Regions from separate parts of the Methylomonas sp. LWB genome, predicted to be linked through region 2. Evidence: riboswitches for the same ligand, from Rfam matches in the RefSeq annotation. Region 2 holds a riboswitch; each other region holds the start of a gene.
What was found. A riboswitch is a leader RNA that binds a small molecule or an ion and turns the genes downstream of it on or off. The one in region 2 is predicted to bind cyclic di-GMP.
Positions count from the first base shown of each region.

Region 1: another riboswitch for cyclic di-GMP. It lies ahead of BJL95_RS01905 (VPLPA-CTERM sorting domain-containing protein); the one in region 2 lies ahead of BJL95_RS23045 (hypothetical protein).
Region 3: another riboswitch for cyclic di-GMP. It lies ahead of BJL95_RS07855 (hypothetical protein); the one in region 2 lies ahead of BJL95_RS23045 (hypothetical protein).

Region 1 covers NZ_MKMC01000004.1:66,521-70,639, forward strand. Annotated here, with positions in the region: gene BJL95_RS01890 (arsenate reductase ArsC) at 1-23, shown strand, start outside; gene BJL95_RS01895 (ArsI/CadI family heavy metal resistance metalloenzyme) at 49-492, shown strand; gene arsB (ACR3 family arsenite efflux transporter) at 517-1,575, shown strand; cyclic di-GMP riboswitch class I at 2,473-2,596, shown strand; gene BJL95_RS01905 (VPLPA-CTERM sorting domain-containing protein) at 2,635-3,396, shown strand; gene BJL95_RS01910 (hypothetical protein) at 3,460-4,119, shown strand, end outside.
Region 2 covers NZ_MKMC01000100.1:83,348-87,466, reverse strand. Annotated here, with positions in the region: gene BJL95_RS25395 (PEP-CTERM sorting domain-containing protein) at 1-375, shown strand, start outside; gene BJL95_RS23050 (hypothetical protein) at 758-1,537, shown strand; cyclic di-GMP riboswitch class I at 1,580-1,662, shown strand; gene BJL95_RS23045 (hypothetical protein) at 1,814-2,794, shown strand; gene BJL95_RS23040 (fused MFS/spermidine synthase) at 3,166-4,119, shown strand, end outside.
Region 3 covers NZ_MKMC01000012.1:427,702-431,820, reverse strand. Annotated here, with positions in the region: gene BJL95_RS07865 (VPLPA-CTERM sorting domain-containing protein) at 1-463, opposite strand, end outside; gene BJL95_RS07860 (hypothetical protein) at 456-1,292, opposite strand; gene BJL95_RS07855 (hypothetical protein) at 1,388-2,158, opposite strand; cyclic di-GMP riboswitch class I at 2,268-2,347, opposite strand; gene BJL95_RS07850 (TonB-dependent receptor) at 2,415-4,119, opposite strand, start outside.

The DNA of each region.
Region 1 (4,119 bases), on a different contig from region 2:
GCATCGGCGCCTTGTTACCTTAATCCCTCTCGCGGAGAAAACAGCCTTATGAAACGTTTCCATATTCACCTTGCCGTCGACGATCTGCAACGGAACATTGCGTTCTACAGCGCGCTGTTCCAAGCCGAACCCAGCGCCGTCCACGACGACTACGCCAAATGGATGCTGGACGATCCGCGCATCAACTTCGCGATCTCCAACCGGGGCCGAGCAGCGGGCGTGGATCATCTCGGCATTCAAGTCGAATCGGAGCAGGCCTTGACCGAAATTCAGCAGGTGCTGCAACAGGCGGCGTTGCCGATCATGGAGCAAAAACAGGCGGCCTGTTGCTACGCCGAGTCGGACAAATACTGGACGGTCGATCCGCAAGGCATCCCCTGGGAAGCCTTTCATTCGTTGAAAAGCATTCCGATATTCGGTAAAGACGCCGATTTGCCGACCGATAGCGTTGCGAGTTGCTGCGGTCCTTCGTCGAATTGCAGTCCTATCTGATCGAACAGTTCGAGGTTTTCCACGATGAACTTGCCAATCTGCCCGCAGCCGCGCTTGTCGTTTTTGGACCGCTTCCTAACCTTGTGGATATTTCTCGCGATGTTGCTGGGTGTGGGCATCGGCTTTGCGTTTCCGGAACAGGTGAATCGCCTGAACGCCCAGGCTTCGGTCGGTACCACCAACGTCCCGATCGCGATCGGTCTGATTCTGATGATGTATCCGCCGCTGGCGAAAGTGCGTTACGAGGAACTCGGCGACGTGTTTCGTAACGGCCGGGTGTTGGCGCTGTCGCTGGTGCAAAACTGGCTGATCGGTCCGCTGTTGATGTTCGGCTTGGCGGTCGGATTTTTAGCCGACTATCCGGAATACATGACCGGCTTGATCCTGATTGGCCTGGCCCGGTGCATTGCGATGGTGATCGTCTGGAATGAACTGGCGCGCGGCGATAACGACTACTGCGCCGGGCTGGTGGCCTTTAACAGTGTGTTTCAAGTGCTGTTTTTCGGGGTTTATGCCTGGTTGTTCGTCACCGTGTTGCCGCCGCTGTTCGGTTTGCCGGGCAGTTTGGTGGCGGTGACGATCGCCGATATTGCCCAAAGCGTGTTTATTTATTTGGGGATTCCGTTCATCGCCGGTTTCGCGACGCGTTGGCTGTTGGTCAGAGCCAAGGGCAAGGATTGGTACCAGCAGAGTTTCGTACCCAAAATCAGCCCGCTGACGCTGATCGCGTTACTGTTTACGATCGTGACGATGTTCTCGTTGAAGGGCGAATTGATCGTGCAATTGCCGCTGGACGTGTTGCGTATCGCGCTACCGCTGTTGATTTATTTCGTCGCGATGTTTCTGGTCAGTTTCGCGATGGGCAAACTGATCGGCGCCGACTACGGCCAAACCACGACGTTGGCCTTTACCGCCGCCAGCAACAACTTCGAATTGGCGATCGCGGTGGCGGTGGCAGTGTTCGGCATCGACAGCGGCGCGGCTTTCGCGGCGGTGATTGGGCCGCTGATCGAAGTGCCGGTCATGGTCGGCTTGGTGAACGTCGCGTTCGCGATTCAACAGCGCTGGTTTGTCGGGCGCTAGTCCCGGCAGGTTTCGGCGTTCTCGCCAGCACCGGCTTTTTCGAACGATCGATCCCCCTGTAACCTCGGTTTCGGTCAATTTCTCGCAATTCGGCGTCAGCCGCCGCATGCCCTCTACATCCGGCCCTATTTCTCACTGGTGTTTCTCGGGCTGAGCCGGTCTAAGCCCGGACCGGCGTGCCCTTCGACAGGGCGAACGGTATTTAAGAGCCGGGTTAATAGGTCCCGCTCCGGCGGGGAAGCACAAACACGCCATTCCCAATGCCACGGGCATCCTGACTTTGCAAGCTATAGTTTTCCCGTTTGGGAAACTCCGGTAGGCGGCGTTTTAGCGGCGACCGAGTGTTTAGCCGCGAATCGCCGATAACCACGGTTAGCGCGTTTGCAACGCCGGGCAAAGTCAGTCCATCAGTGCTTGGTCCCCGCGACAGCGTCTAACGATTAGTACAGTTGCCCTCTCGCCGATATTCGTTTCCGGCCAATGTTAAGTCCTCCAATCGTTGGGCGGGCGGCCGATGCCGCACGCCAAATTCGACAGTCCATGTCGGATGCGCCCAATTTAGCCTGTTAGGTACGCGGTCCGTGGCGGCAACGATTCGCCCTTGAAAAACAACGTGCTGCGGCATTCGGCGATGTTTCGGCGTATCACGCATGTAATACATTTCACGATTCTTTAACAGAGCTGTAACGGAAACTTATTGATTTGTTTGGAATAATTCGCCGCAACTGAGATGGCAGGGAGCCGCGGGATCTTGGTTGATGCGGAATTACAGGGAACAGGGAAGACCAGCGAAGGGAGCGGCAAGAGGAAGAAGGTAGGGAGTAGGTTGCAATACGGACACATGGTAGCGGGGATAGCGACACCACTCGAGGTGTTAGAAGTTTAGTGAGCAGGTAAGCGTGTAAAAGCCAAACTCGCCGCGAGGCGGGGACGGAAAGTTTCAGGTCTTGGCTTGGGTCGGTCGCCGGGGATGGCGGCGGGCGGTAGGAAGCCGACAAGCCAAGACGGCTGGGCTGTCACCTTATGTATTTTTTAAATCTTAAACATAAGGAAACCATTATGAAATCTTTAAACAAAGCCTTGTTGGCGGCGGCGATGTTCGCTGCCACCGGCGCGGCGAATGCGGCGATCAACAATACTAGCGCGGCTACGGTCGAGGCCTATTTGTCGGTATACGACAAAAGCCAAACCTTGACGTTCACGCTGGATTTGGGCGTGCTGATGAGCGATTTGATCGCCAACGTCGCCAACGACAGCTATACGCTGAGCTACGATTTGAGCCTCAATGACAACTGGAACACCTTCGCCAGCGGTATGGATGCTTCGCAAACCAAGTTCGCGGTTGCCGTCGGTTTCGGTTCCAAGCAGTTGATCACCGGCATGACCGAGATTGCTAAATACAACAGTTTGCAACAATCCACAGTCCCTGGTACTGCGATCAAAAACCATGCGAATCAGATCAATGGCGGACAAGTCGCCGATAACCCCGGCGCTACTGGAAACGATTATGCCGCGAATCTGAGTTCGTTGGTGTACGACGCCGATACCCCGAATACCGGGCAACACAATGACTTCAACAGTATCTTCGGCACGGTCAGCTTGGCCCAAGCCAATATCGCCTACGGTACCTCCGGCGATTTCTGGTACTACAACGGCATTCAGCCTCACACGCTGGCCGCCGGTAAATGGACCCTGGCCGGCAATCTGCTGAGCTTCGGTCCGGCCCCGGCCAATGTGCCGCTGCCGGCCGCGGTTTGGATGTTCGGCGCCGGCCTGATGGGCTTGTTGCGCGCGACTCGCCGCAAATACGCCGCCGCATAAGCGGTATTCGGAGCGGCGTTGGCGCCGCTCCGGTTTGACGATTTTTTACTCGAGGAACTACCCATGAAAAACTTAGTATTAGGCACCGCGATCAGCGCCTTGTTGGCCGCATCAGGTGTGCAAGCCGCGACCGTCAACGATCCGATTCCGGTCGACGGCAACAACTTGCCCATCATCGACGCCAGCCAAACCAACGTGTTGTATTTGTCCGGCGCCTCCGCGGCGGTCAACTTTATCGAAAAACTGATCACCGATTCATCGGTACCGGCCGCCGATAAAGTCTGCGACACTACTAAAAAAATCTGGAAATACAAAGACAGCCTGACCGGTTCCGACCAAAACGCTTATTTGTGCACCCGCGCCACCACCAACAGCAATGTACCGACCAACAAGCCTTACATCTTGGTCTACAAACGCAGCGCCGGCGGTTCCGCGTTCGGCGTTAGCCCTATCATCGCCGAAGCCAATGGTAACACCGCTAGTGCCACGATCGAGTATTTGAAAATCAGCTCGGCTTGCACCTCCAACACCTTGCCGGTCGCCGGTTCGACACTGGGTTTGATTACCTGCCCTTACGACTTGGCCGATGCCAGCAAATACAGCACCCACATCTCCGACTTCGGCATTTCCGACGTCGACCCGGCGCAATTTACCGGTAACAACGCCCCAGCCGGCTATCTGGACGTGAATGCTGACGACGTTGCTAAATTGACCGTGAAAAGC
Region 2 (4,119 bases):
AACTGGGGTCAATCCAACGTTTCCGGTAACTGGGGCAATATTGCTTATCTGGCCGGCGTAAACGCCAATGCCAGCGCCGAAGTAGCGGCTAACGGCTTCAGCGCCAATGCCGAAGATACTTTGGAAACCTTGGTCATCACGCTCACCGCCGGTAACTACACCATAGCCGCCTCAGGCGCGTTGGGTGCTGTTGCCAATAGTACCCTGGGAACTTTGGGTGCATTGGATTCTTTCGGGCTCACTAATTTGCATGGCCACCTAGAATTTTCGGCGTCGGTTGCGGCGCCGGTTCCGGTGCCAGGCGCGGTATGGTTGTTCGGTACCGTCTTGGCTGGATTCGTGGGCTTGAATCGCCGTAAAGTGTTGGTTGCCTGAATTTCCGACTTGGAAATACCGTTAGGTAACCGATGAATAAAAGGCACAAGGACGTGTTATTGGTTGTAAACGGCCCGTATGGGCCGTTTTTTTTGCATAGAGAAAGCTGTTCTCGGGCTGGGTCTTGGTCTGATCGAGGATGTGTGGGATTTGCCGATATTGCTATTGCATATAACATAGTTTAATTAATTTGCCCGCGCGTCTTCTAAGCTTTGTGCGGGAAAAATTCATGGCATGCGATTTGCTGTAACATGGCCTAGCTTAGCCGACGAAGTATAGAAAAGATTTTCGGATTGGCTAGGGTGTCGTCGGGCGTTTGATGAAAGTCGGTTTCCACAGTCGCGGACCTTGGAGCTTTTTACTTGGGGGATTTATGTTGAATATGAATAAGTTTAATTGGGCGGCGCTAGCTGTCGTGTCACTGTGCGGTTTGTCCGGACAGGCGCTGGCGCATGTCGATTACGCGGATTTAAGCGATCCGATTTCGTCGCCGGGTGGCGTCAACGGCGGAACGTTTACCAATTTCGGTTGGCATAACGGTACCGAGGCTGCGTTGGGCGATAGTCACTCGCTGGCGGGTGGGACATTTTTCAAATTTCATCTGGACCAATCTTCGTTAGTGACGATCACTTTTAGCGATATTAGTGGAACAGATGCGTTGAACCCGGCATTTAGCTTGTATTCGGGGCTGTTCGCGGCTGAAGCGCACGACGATACGACGGTAGATCCGTTGAATCCTAAAGTATTGGTCTCCACGCCAACGCCGCATGTCGTCAAGCTGGCTTCGCCGGTGGATAACGGGGTGCTGTCACCGTTTCGCGATACTGAACACGTCGAATATCGCGGCCAGTTCGATGCTTTGGATTCCTGGAGCATGGCCAATAACAGCGGTGAATGGGGGGTAATTCAATATCTGACTCACGTTGGTCCTGCGGGAGGCAATTCGGTGTCGCTGGTGAATTATCTGTTGGGCGCCGGCGATTATACGATCGCGGCCGGCGGCGGAACGGTTTATGACGCTGCAACCGCGCTGGAGGGTTTGGACGGCCAGATTTCCTTAAGCGTGACGGCGGTGCCTTTGCCGGCGGCAGTATGGTTGTTCGCTCCGGTCTTGGCGGGTTTGACGGCAACGGCAAGGAAACGCAATAGCGCCAAAGGTTGACTTTCGTTTTGGGAAATGAGGAGAAAACAGGACGTTTTGCCAGGGATGGTTCGCCACATTCGCCGCGAGGCGAAGCCGGAAAGCCACGGGTCCTCTTAGGGGGAAGGGACGGCCGGGTTGCAATCGATGTAAGGGGCGGATTTGGGGTTCACTGCGAATTCAATGTCTGTCAGAGGGATAATAATTATTACGGTAAAAATAACTATGAAAAAAATGACTTTAAAAGCTTCGGTTTTAACGTTGGTTGGCGGTATGGCATTAATGTCCGGACAAGCAATGGCGCACGTAGGCTACGGCAGCGCGTTATATTGGGGCGCGGGCACTTACGATCCGTTGACAGGTAACACCCAAGGCGCGACAAGTACCTATGGAGCTGCGGCAAACTTTACACCCACCGTATCCAGCAACGGCGGTTATCTGGCCGGTTTGAACCCGGATTCCTTGGGTAATACTCACGACATCCGCTTCCGTTATTTCATTCTGGAAAAAGACGCGAATGTTAGCTTCACCATTACCGGTACAACCAATGCCAATGGTGCAAGCACATTGAACCCAGGCTTCTCGTTGTACAACGGCGTGGTTCCAGCCTCCTCGCACGACGGCGTGGGCGATGTCGCTTCAACCGCGGCTGATCCCGATACCGCTGCATATTTGGCGGGAGCGCCTGATTTTGCTTCTTGGTCGCCGTTCGCGGGTGTCAATGACGTTCGCGGTGGCGCGGCGGCCGGCACAGCCGCTAACCCTACCGGTTTGTGGGGCGTGTTCGATACCAACGGCAGTATTACCACAGGCAACAATGGCACTGCCGGCGCGACCGATACCCATGGCCCGAACTATTTGGGTAATTTAGATACTGCTAAGATCGCAACGATTACCTATACCGGCAAATCGGGTGCGGACGCCGCGGCGGGTTCCAGCTTCACCAACTCATCAGGCGGAACTACTGGCGTTTTAGCGGCCGACGGTACGGTGGATAACAGCGTGTCTTGGAATGGCTTTTTGCACGCCGGCGTCTATACCCTGGCAATCGGCGGCGCCAATGTCGCGGATTACACCCAGTTGTTCAACGACATCGTCAACGGCGGCGCCACCGCCGGTAGCCAGTACGCGGCAGCCTACACAGCCGACCGTTTGGCCCGCGGTTTGACTATCAGCAACTTCAGCGTAACCACCGTTCCGGTTCCTGGTGCGGTTTGGTTGTTCGGTAGCGCATTGATGGGTTTCCTGGGCATGAAACGCCGCGCGCGTAGCGCTTAATTCAAGGAAGGTTATCGGCTTGCTTCGATAACGCATTGGCGGGATGCCAACCATTCGCGAGCGCTCGCCCCAGGGATTGGGGCAAGCGCTCGTTTTTGTTTTGATGCCATCGGGCCGGTTTGTGACGCTTAAGGATGCCGCTTTAAATGATATTCGATGGCCGAGGCGTTTTTCTTTAGTCGCCGGCATACTGTCGATTCGATGCCGGCAACGGACGATTTGGTTTTTCGCGCTTATAATGCCCGGCCCGATTACCGATCGAGTACTTGTTAGGAAGTTCGCGGCGATCAATAGGTTTTTACTTCTTACTCAAAGTTTGGTCAGTCATGTCTGAAAACGGTTTAACCGATTCTAAAGCGCGGAGCGGCGCATTGAGCGCCGCCGCGTTGTTTGCCCTGGTGACGATTAGCGGCGGCGCGGTGATGATATTGGAACTACTGGGTACGCGAATTATCGCGCCGTTTTATGGGGTCAGTTTATACGTTTGGACCGCGCTGATTTCGGTAACGATGATTGCGTTGGCGATCGGGTATTACCTGGGCGGTTATTTGTCGGATCGTTATCCGGCCTTGCGGCTGGCGCATATTTTGGCGCTGGCTTCGGTAACAACGGCGCTGATTCCGTTTCTCGGCGGTCCGGTAATGACGTGGACTAATCCGCTGGGAATACGCGGCGGCGCGTTTGTCAGTGCGTTGTTATTGTTTACGTTGCCGCTGACTTCGTTGGCGATGGTTGGTCCCTATGTGATCAAAATGGCCACTCGCGACTTGCGGGGTGTAGGCCGGGCAGTCGGTTCGGTGTATGCGGTCAGCACCGTCGGCAGCGTGATCGGCACTCTGTTGCTGGCTTTCTATTTATTGCCGGAATTCGGTACCCGCGCGATCGTGTTCAGCTTGAGTCTGGCGTTATTAGTGGTGGTGATCGGTTTACTGGTTTTCGACAGGCCGGCGCCGTCAACGGGTGGGGCGACGTTTTCGGTGGTATTGGTGGCCGCTCTGACTTGTACGTTGGCGGCGAACGGCTATGCGAAGACCGTCAAATCGGTCGGCGGCTTTAAGGTGTTGCACGAACAGGAAAGCATCTACGGCTGGGTTAGAGTCGTCGACGACGAGCGCAAGGGCTTTCGCTTGCTGTTGTCCGATTCTTCGGTGCTGAGTGCGGTCGAAAAAGCCCAAGGTCGCAGTTTGCTGGGGTATCAGGTGATATTGGGTTTGGTGCCGCCGTTGTTCAGACCCGAGGCCAATCAAGCCTTGCTGATCGGTTTGGGCGGCGGCCATGTTGCTCGCGATTTAAAGGCTAAGGGACTGGCGACGGACACGATAGAA
Region 3 (4,119 bases), on a different contig from region 2:
CGTTGTAGTTGCCGCGAAACAATTCCACGCCGGTCATGCCCAGGCTACCGGTTCCGGTCAGAGTTTCGCTATCGATGGCGAAATTGGGCGTCGTCGCTTTTACGTAGCGATTTTGGGCCTGACCACTCGGATTGACGGCACTGATCGGCGTGATGTCGTGAACCAGATTCACCGCCGGAATTTCGGTTCTGCTGGTATTGCCGAGATAGAAGTAGGAATCGCTGAACTGGGTGTAGTCGGATTGCGTCGTGTCGAAGTAAGCGACCAGAAACTCACCGGGCGCGCTGGAGCTGCCGCCCACCAGCACCGCCAAGGCCTCTCGGTCGTATTGGGTCGTAAACGTGCCGCCCAAATCGGCGTGCAGCGCGGTTGCGTTGGCCAGCGCCGGCATGCTGGCGCTCAACGCGGCTATCGCCGCCGCGCTATACCAGCGCGCTACTGACTGCTCGATGCGCTTAAACATGGCTAGCCTCCGAACCGAATATGGCCATTCGGCGGCCCTTGCCACCCAGAACCGCCAAGCCAGTGCCGAACAACCAAATGGCACCGGGTAGCGGAACCGCGCTCACTTGACCGCATCCGGCAAAGCTGCCCGTGCCTAAACAAAAGTCGCCGACATCGGTCAGTGCGCTGCCCATCAGCATGCCGGCATTTTCCGGCGACATCGCCAGATCGCCGCTAAATTGCCAGTTATCGGCATCGATCCAGCTAATACTAAGGTTGCTGAGGTCGTAAACCGCCATCGTGAAATAAATGTTGTTGTCCAGATACCAACCGCTGCCACCATGGTTTTGGCGAGCGGCATCGAAACGTACCGCGAAATCACCGTTGACCAAGCCGGCGCCGTTGGGTGGGTAGTTTGGCGCGAAGAAGCCTTGGACGCCCGCCAAACCGACTTGACCGGCGGTGCCGCCGGCCAGATTTTCGGTATCGATGTGAAAGTCGGCCGATGTGGCTTGTTGAAAGCGTTGCGCGGCTTGACCGGCAATATCGCCGTCGATCGCGGTAATCGCGAAGGTTTGGTTCAGCGCCGGAATTTCGGCGGTAGCGACTTGGCCGACCAGGCCGCCGCCACTATTGGCGGGATCGGTCGGGTCGGCCGCCACCGCGTCCCAATATGTGCTGAGGTAATAGCCACCGGCGTAAGGTGCCAGCGCGACAGTGTCCAGATTCATCGTAAACGTGCCGGAGTTCGGCGCGTTTAGAACCAAGGCCATCGCATTCGGCGACAGCGCCAACGCGGCAACCAAGGGTAGTCCGAGGCGGATTCGGTAAAAAGGCAAAATAGGCATCGCGATTCCTGTAAAAAAACGGTGAGCAAGCGCCGCGCCAGCACAGTCTGTCGCGGCGGTGAGTACAGAACTGATCGAAGCAGCGAAAGGCTGGCTTAAGCCGTCAGCTCCTTGCGGCGCGTCGCACCGATCAAGCCGATCAGACCGCTACCGAACAACCAGACGGCGGTTGGCACGGGTACCGCCGCCGGAAGGTTCATCGAGAGGCTGCCGACGACCGCATTGGTGGCGAAAATCCCCAGGAACGATCCCCAGGTCAGGCCGAACGGGCTGGGATACTTATTGCTGCCGTTTCCAAAAATCAGGTCGCCACTCAAGGTCAGTTCGCCGCCGGCGTTCACGGTTTCGCTGGTATTGGTCAGTTGCAAAAAGGTGGTGCCCGAGAAAAATTGGTCGTAAGTCACCAGATTCCAGACGCCGCCGATTTTTTGCAGACGAAAATCGTAAGGTGTCAATGAGCCGCTACTGGTGCCGGGTACCGACATGCGCATGCCGCCGCTGAGACCGATTTGGCCGCTGGCGGTGTTACCGACCTCCATCGTGGTCGCTTGTAGCGTGCGGTTGACGGCGGCGTAACTGGTCGTGGTGAGATTGGTGTTGATCGGTAGCGTCATGTCGATGGCCGATGCAACGCCGCCGACGGTATCGGCGGTAATGGCGATCTGGTTGTAGCTGGCATCAAAGAAGCTATCGATCCGCCAACCACCGGTGACGGCGGCTAACGCCGCGTTGTCGATTGAAATGCCGACGCTGCCGGTAACGAGCGCGGCTTCAGCGCTGGCAGGCGCGAGAAATCCGCCCAACATCGCGATGGAAAGAGCACCGGCGGTGGCTAGTTGCAATCGGTAACTGTGTTTTTGTGTCATGGCATGTCCTTAAAGGGTCGAAATAATGAAAATGTCTGGCCGCAAGGCGCACGTTTCCCGTAACGCCGGACCGAGTTTTCGGTCCGGCGCTGGAAGCGAACATGGCAGTACGGGCAACCCGGCGGTCTTTTGGTCCAAAGATCCGTGGTTTTCCGGCTCCGTCTCGCGGCGGATGTGGCGTTTTTGCCGCCGGTCCCGGCGGCTTCACTCTAGTTCCTTAAGTGATCCGTCCTTCAGCTCCGTGTGTTCAGGCGACCTAATAGCGGTACGCGATGTTGAAATACAGTTCGGTATCCGCGCCGGGTGCGACCCGGCCGTCGAAATAATCGAAAGGTCGATAATAATGTTCGCCGCTAAGGTTTTTGACGGTGGCCGCCAATTTCCATGCCGACGTTTCGTACCCCAGACTGGCGTCCACACAGTGGTAGCCGGAGGTCTTGAAGCGGTTGTCCTTGGATAAATAGGCGCCCGCGCTTAAATTCACGCCAACCCCGATTCGCCAACCGGGCAGCAAGGACGCCGGCAGTTGGTAATTCAACCACAGCCGCCCGGCCTGATCGGGCACCTGAGGCAAACGGTTACCGGCCGGAACGCCGGCTTTATCGTCCTGGTAGCGCGCCAACGTGTACGCATAATTGCCAAGCAAATCCAGCCCTTCCGATAACCGCCAATTCAAGTCCGCTTCCGCGCCCTCGGCGCTTTGACCGCCGGAGGCGGTCGAGCGTAGCAAGGCGTCGCTACCATCCGGCACCGCCACCCGTTCGCGGTCGATTCGGTACACGGCAAGTTGGCCGCGCCAAGTACCGTCGATATCGAATTTCAAACCGGTCTCGACGTGGCGCGCCAATTCCGGCAACGGCGTATCGGCAAACTCGACGAAGGGCTGGCCGCGCATACCTTCGCTGTAACCGGCAAACCAGGTCCAGGCTGAACCGATGTCGACGGCGACGCCCAACCGGGGCAACCATTTCTCGGCGTCGGTGCTGGTCGAGCGGCCGCTCGCGGTGTTTCGAAAATCGATGGACACCTTCCCTCTACGCAAGCCGGCCAGCAAATGTAGCCGATTGTAAAAACTGCCCTGCCATTGCAGATAGCCGCCGTAGGTCAGATTACCGATAAACTGGTTTGGCTGCGCCGGTTCGGGGACGGCATACCTTAACCCGAAGTTGGGTTGGGCAAGATCCACCAAACCGGTATTCGCCAAATCGGCGCCGACGAAGCCAATATCGTCGAGTTCGCCGCGGTCGGCACCGATGACCAACGTGTGCTCGCTGTTTTCCGAGGCGAACTTTCCGGTCAGATAGCCGAGCACGCTGAACTCGCGTTGGCGTTGATACAGCTCGGCGTTAACCAGCCCCCATGCCGACGCTCCCAATGCGCTCAGCGGCCGATCGGCTATAAAGCCATCGTCGCCGAATAGCGTTTGCACCCGCTGATCGAAACTGGCTCGAGACACCCGGCTTTTCAGCGTGATCGTCCAGTGCTTATCCCAACGATGCTCGAACTCGCCCCAAATCGCTTGGCTGTCCGAACGGCTTTGGGGCGCATCGGCCGGGCCGATAAAGCGGTCCGGTGGGAGCCGAAATCGGCCGGCTAACGTGCCGGTGGCCGGCAAGCCTTGATACTCGGTTTGCCGCCAATGCGACAATTTCCCGCGCAAGGTAAGCTTGTTACGATGGTTGTCGGTGAAGGTCAGGGCCGGATTCAAGTTGTAACGCTGGGTCTCGACCGCATCGACGCGGTTGCCGGCATCGGTAAATTCACCGGTCATCCGCAGCCAAACCCGGCTATGCAAAGGCTGATTGATATCGAAATTCGGTTGAAAGTAGTCGTGAGATCCCGTTCGGAAGCCGAATTCGCCGAAAGCCTCGGGCCGAGCTTGCTTAGAAATCAAATTCACGACACCGCCGACCGGGGCGCCCGAGCCGCCGGCGTAGAGCAGGGCGTTGCTGCCCTTTAGC